Regions from separate parts of the Dehalobacter sp. DCM genome, predicted to be linked through region 2. Evidence: riboswitches for the same ligand, from Rfam matches in the RefSeq annotation. Region 2 holds a riboswitch; the other holds the start of a gene.
The links. Region 2 has a riboswitch for cobalamin ahead of LPY66_RS06610 (hypothetical protein). Riboswitches for the same ligand answer to the same signal wherever they lie in the genome.
Positions count from the first base shown of each region.

Region 1: another riboswitch for cobalamin. It lies ahead of LPY66_RS16365 (sodium:solute symporter family protein); the one in region 2 lies ahead of LPY66_RS06610 (hypothetical protein).

Region 1 is NZ_CP092282.1:3,520,309-3,523,455, reverse strand. It holds gene grdC (glycine/sarcosine/betaine reductase complex component C subunit beta) at 1-984, shown strand, start outside; cobalamin riboswitch at 1,048-1,223, shown strand; gene LPY66_RS16365 (sodium:solute symporter family protein) at 1,469-2,929, shown strand; gene LPY66_RS16360 (glycine/betaine/sarcosine/D-proline family reductase selenoprotein B) at 2,948-3,147, shown strand, end outside.
Region 2 is NZ_CP092282.1:1,386,842-1,389,988, forward strand. It holds gene LPY66_RS06600 (ATP-binding cassette domain-containing protein) at 1-173, shown strand, start outside; gene LPY66_RS06605 (DMT family transporter) at 154-1,230, shown strand; gene LPY66_RS06610 (hypothetical protein) at 1,241-2,050, opposite strand; cobalamin riboswitch at 2,349-2,527, opposite strand; cobalamin riboswitch at 2,794-2,993, shown strand; gene cobK (precorrin-6A reductase) at 3,126-3,147, shown strand, end outside.

The DNA.
Region 1 (3,147 bases), 2.1 Mb from region 2:
GAAGCCTTGCCATTGACCTTTGACGGAAGTACCATCGGGTGTATCCAGAAGGCAAGCATTTCGGATCCTGCCCTAGCCGCCTCACGGATCGCAGAGAACCTCATTGCCAAGGCTTCAGCAACGGCAGCGCTGCAGCTCCTCTTCAACAATACTGGCCTTCATCCTCTGGACGTAGACTATATTTTTGAAGCATCTGAGGAGGCCTGTGGAGATATCCGGCAAAAGGGAGGCGGTGGTTTCGCCAAGTCCATTGCCGAAGCCTGCACCTGTTCAAATGCCAGCGGCGCCGATACGCGTGCATTCTGTGCAGCCCCAATGCATGCCTTGCTGCAAGCTGCAGCATTCGTACAGTCAGGGATCTTTGCAAACGTGATTGTCGTAGGCGGCGGCTGCTGTGCGAAGCTTGGCCTCAATGCAGGAATCCACCTTAAACACGGGATGCCTGTCCTGGAGGATATGTTAGGAGCCTTTGCCATTCATATCAGTAAGGATGACGGTTTCAATCCGATTTTGCGTACGGATCTAATTGGCAGAATGAATGTAGGCTGTGGCGATTCACCGCAACAGGTTTTTCGTTCCCTTATCGCGGAGCCTTTAACAAAAGGCGGCTATAAAATATCAGAGATTGATCGTTATGCCGCAGAGCTTGTGAATCCAGAAATCCTTGAGCCTACAGGGTGTGGTGATATTGCTGAAAAGAACTATAAAATGATCGCTTCCTTGGGTGTGCTAAATAAAGAGATCGATCGTAGCGAGATTCAGGAACAGATCCGCCGCTTTGGAGTGCCTGGCTTTGCGCCAAGTCAGGGGCACATTCCTTCAGGAGTGCCGTACATTGGGCCTGCGCGGGAACTAATACTGAGGGACAACGTGAAGCAGGTGATGATCATAGGGAAAGGGAGCCTTTTTTTGGGAAAACTCACGCGCCTTTACGACGCTCTTTCCTTGCTCATCCAGAGAAACCCAAAATATTCCGGTGTTTGAAAAGCCAGGAAGAATCATATTAGGACAATTAAAGACAGATTGAATACTTCAGAATAATATAAATAACTTCGTATATTTGCAGGTGCCCCTTTTGGGGAGAATAGGGAACCGGGTGTGATTCCCGGACGGACCCGCCACTGTAAAGAGGAGCGTATACAGATACCACTCCGGTTATGATGGGGGAAGGTGTAATACGCAATGATCCAAGCCAGGAGACCTGCCTGCAAATTTCTATGCCAGCTTCGCGAACGGGCTGGTTTAGGTGATGGATGATGGAAAAATCCGCACTCTGTTTGAGATGCGGGTTTTTTATTTATCATTTATTTTGAAAGGGGGGATCAACATGCATGCGAGTACTATTTTTATTGGAACAATCTTGTTTTTTTGTTTTGCTGCGATAGGCATATCCATCTTCGGCAAGGGCTTCTTTAAAAAGTTTGACTAGCAACGCATCATTTAGAACGAGTGAATGAAAGGGGAATTCATGATGGAAATCGGCAAATACATTGCCTTATTTATCTTTTTTATCGTATTGCCCTGCTGGGCGGTTTACTATGGACGAAGCGGTATGAAAAGTCTGGAAGGATACGTTTTTGGCGGCCGGATGTTAGGGCCTGTCACCTCGGCTTTCACGGCTGCAACTGCAGCTACCAGTGCAGGCTTGTTTGTCGGCGGAGCGGGTATGGCTTACAAGTATGGCTGGGGCGGCGCTACTTGGCAGCTTGGAGCAGCTTTGGGCGTATTTATCAGTTGGTTTCTGATTGCGCCAAAGATTCGTGAGGTGTCCCATAAAATCCAAGCCATTACGACACCGGAATTGTTTGTGAAAAGGTATGGATCCAAACACTTTTATCCAATCGTCGCATTTTGGATTGTTCTTTTCAGCATTCCTATGCTTGTCGTCCAATTACGATCGGTAGCATTAACCCTGGAGAGCTATCTGGGGATACCGTACCTTTGGGCGCTGATCATATTTAGTGTGGTACTGGTTGTTTTTTCTTCGTTGGGTGGCCGTAAGGCGATTGCCTATCTGGATGTCGTCCAGGGCATGATCATGATTACTGCTGTTACAGCGGCTATTATTGTTGGTTGGAGAGCGGTTGGTGGTATCTCCGGACTGGATACTTTATTGGCGCAGAAAAACTACAGTTTAACGACCTTTTTTGGAGAAATGCCGCGTTCGCTCTGGTTTAATTTAGCGTTTGTCTATATGTTCGGCTTATTCAGCAGTCCGCATATTATTCCGGCTTTTTATGGGATGAAAGACGGCAAAACCGCACGATTAGCTTTTCCTATGGGGGTCGTCATCTCCCTGTATTGGACGTTTGCCGCAGTCTTGATTGGTTTGATTCCACGGGCGCTGGGCATCGCCGTCGAAACATCGGATAAAGCCTTCGCTGTATTTTTGGCGCAAGTAGCGCCTGGATTTGTCGGATTGCTGATGATTTTCTGTTTACTCGCGGCTGTTTTTACGACCTTGGATGCTTTGTTGATGGCAGCCGGATCCAGCATCGTGCACGATGTTCTCTGCCGGATTAAAGGAGTCAGTTTGACAGAAAGACAAGAGCTGCGCTTTGCGCGGATTGCAACGGCCGTGATCGGAATCATCGCATTTATTCTGAGCGAAATACAGATCCCTCTGATTACCATTGTCAATGCCTTTGGTTTTGGTGCTTTTGTCATTGTGATTGGCGTGCCGATGATCCTGGCATTGTTCTGGGATAAGGCCAGTCGGGAGGCCGCCTTTTTCTGCACGATTGCAGGGCCCATCCTCTATATCCTGTGGCATTATTTTTTGGTAGATATCACCGGCCTTGGTGAACTTCCCGGTACCCTGATCGTAGTACTCACGGTGTCCATCATCCTGAGTTTGCTCAAACCGGCAAATCAGCAAAGCTATTTCCGGCAATATCAGGAAACCTATTTTCAAAAAATAAAGGCTTAAAATAGGAGGAGACGGTTCGTGCGAATACTTTACTATATGAATCAATTCTTTGCCGGGATCGGCGGCGAAGAAAAAGCGGACACCTCTCTGCTTTTTATGGAGGAGCCAATTGGACCGGCAATCGGTTTTGGCTCTCTTCTGGATCAATCATTGATGGTGACGCTCGTCGCAGTTTGCGGGGATAACTATTTTCACAGCCATCAAGAGGAAGTATTGCA
Region 2 (3,147 bases):
TCTTTTCAGAAAAGGAAACGATTCGAAGTGTTAACTTAAGGCTGCCGCGAATTGGGCATCTAATGGAAATACTGAGGGCGAAAGATGATTTTGCTTTGACAGAATCGGCGATGACCATATCTGAGGCGCGGAAGGCATTAAATGATTGGAAGAATGAAAAATCAACAAAATAGATTGTTTTGGTTTCCTATTTTGCAGATTATCGCAGCCGCCGCTTTGTTCGGGGCCAGTGTCCCTTTGGCAAAGCTGCTGTTAGGGGATATTGCCCCTGTACCGCTGGCCGGATTCTTGTACATAGGCAGCGGTATGGGGATGTTGCTTTGGCGCGTTTTGTTTAAGGCTGATCAAGGCAGTTGCCGTGAAGCAAAAATTGTTAAACAGGATTGGCCATGGTTGATCGGGGCCATCTCATCCGGCGGAATAGCCGCTCCCATTGTCTTGATGGTTTCACTGAAACAGGCACCTGCTTCGACAGCTGCCCTTTTGTTAAATTTTGAAGGCGTGGCGACAACCATTATTGCCGGGATTGTGTTTAAAGAACACATCGGGAAGCGTATTTGGGGGGCAGTTCTATTAATTGCCGTTGCCAGCATCGCGCTGTCCTGGAATACTTCCGGGCAATGGGGTTTCTCCCTTAGTGCCGTCGGGGTACTCGCCGCTTGCGGCTTGTGGGGCGCGGATAACAATTTTACACGGAATATCTCAGCTAAAGATCCATATATGATTGTTGCCATCAAAGGTTCGTGTGCAGGAATATTCTCTCTGCTCCTGGCGCAAATTATCGGACAGCCATTTCCGCATTTGTCCTATGCGGTAATGGCAATGTTCTTGGGGTGTCTAAGCTATGGCTGCAGTATCGTTTTCTTTATTCAAGGCATGCGAGAACTGGGCTCAGCCCGGACAAGCGCCTTATATGGCATTGCGCCTTTCTTGGGAGCTGTTTTATCCATCGCCTTATATAGAGAGGTTCCGGAAATACAGTTTATTGTCGCAATGCCTGTGATGATACTGGGTGCCATTTTGTTATTAAAAGAAGACCATGTTCATTGGCACAGACATCACTATACCGAACATGAACACCGGCATTGCCATAGTGATGGGCATCATACCCACAGTCATCAGGGTGATACGAAATTGGAAAAAAACTATCATTCGCATGTCCACCAACACGAAGAGACAGAACATTGGCATGGGCACACGCCAAACATTCATCACCGGCATAGTCACTAGATGACAACAATCAGTTTTCTACATTACCGTGACTGTATGTAACCAATTGGAAAGAAGGAGTTGAGGGCGTTCCCAGCGTGTTTATGGAACAGGATAGTTTCGCGAGAAGTATTGAAAATTTGTCATATTGCCCTTTAGTTAATTGCCGGCAATGACATGTCAGGACGACCAATACCGGATTGCCGGCGATGTTGTTCAGCACTTTCAAAGCATGGATATAATTGCGGTTATCTTGTATTGTCCCAATAATAATTATTGGCATTTGACTCCATGATTCCCAGGATAGGTTAAGATAACGCAGCTTGTGATTGGCACGGGGATTTTGAGTCAGCAGACCAAGAATCAGGGGGGCTTCACACTCCGTATGCTGCGTATACGCTAGAAGATTAAATCCCGAATCAACGACAGCAATGTGACTGTCGATGATATTTTCGCTGATATCCAGTAAATCCTGTAAGCCGCGGCCAGCAATAAGAGAGCGCTGCATGTTGCTTTCCCACTCCTTGAAAGTCTTAAAAACCTCCTTAAACCTAAAAAACGAATCATAATTAATCTTACCGTCAAACATAATCACTCTTCTCAAAGCGTTGTCAGCCACGTATTCCTGTAAACCGTCCCGGGGACATAATAAGTAGAGGTTCGGAAAAGACTGACTTATTTTAACGGCTTTTGTGAAGTTACACACATAAAGGTAATCTGGGGAAAGACGGCTGCTATGGCAGCTTAGCATTTTGATCCCAAGAAATTTTGGATTTTCCTTTTTAGGGGCATAAGAAACAAGTGGAAAATGATCTAATAAAATATTTAATGTAACCGGCATCTTGGAACCTCCTTCCAAAATTTGAGTAATTAATACCACTTGTAAAAAGAAAAAGCATGTTTGTACCTCAGTCCAATGACAAACATGCTTCCTCTCCATAAGGGAGAGATAATCAAGGAGAACTTAAAATGTCAATCTTATGCACGCCGGCAAATAGCTTGCATAAGAGTGTCCGCGAAATAAACAAAGCGAAAATAAAAAAACCTTTTGTCCTGTGGATTCAAAAAGGTTTACAAAACTGTGCATCTGCATAGATTCAAGCAGTAACACAATCCATCCTCCTATCGACCGTAGGTATACAATGAACTAACTGCAAGCAGGTCTTCTGGCTTAAGGTTCATCGTCATCCTTACCTTCCCGGATTCGGTGGTTTTTCAAGGACTTCTCACCTTTTACAGCGGCGGGACCGCACGGGACTTTCACCCGTTTCCCTATTATACCGGCTATCAACCGGTCACTTACAGCTGAAATATTCAATTACTGACGATTATAGATCCAAATTCAATAAAAGGCAAGCATTTTTTCATCATGTGTATTTATACAAGCAGTTGCAATCAAGCTGCTGAATCAATGATAAATTTATACATAATTCTGACACATGGAACAGGCATAGGTATCACCTATATGAATAACCGGACATTGATTCTCTTCTATCCTTGGTATGATTATGCCTGAGGGGAAGGAAAAATGCCGATAAATTTTTTCGTGACATAGCATTTGGGATGCGATATAATCAGACTGAAAACAAAATATTGGAAACAGGTGTCGGTTATAATTTCGCTGAATAGAAGTTATGAGCCGGTGAAAAGGGAAGTGGGTGTAAATCCCACGCGGTCCCGCCGCTGTAAAAGAGGAGTCCCTCCAGGAATGCCACTGTAACCGGGAAGGCAGGAGGAGACGATGAGACTTAAGCCAGAAGACCTGCCTGCGTTTCGTACACTAGCAACTTCACGCGTGATGGAGGGTGTTTGAGTTTTTGTTCGCTTATATTTGAGACGGACTCTCATTGCTTATGTTGTTAGGCATTGAGAGTTTTTTTATTGAAAAAAACGATGTGGGCGAGGAGTAGGGAACCATGTCAAAATCGCTTGTAATTG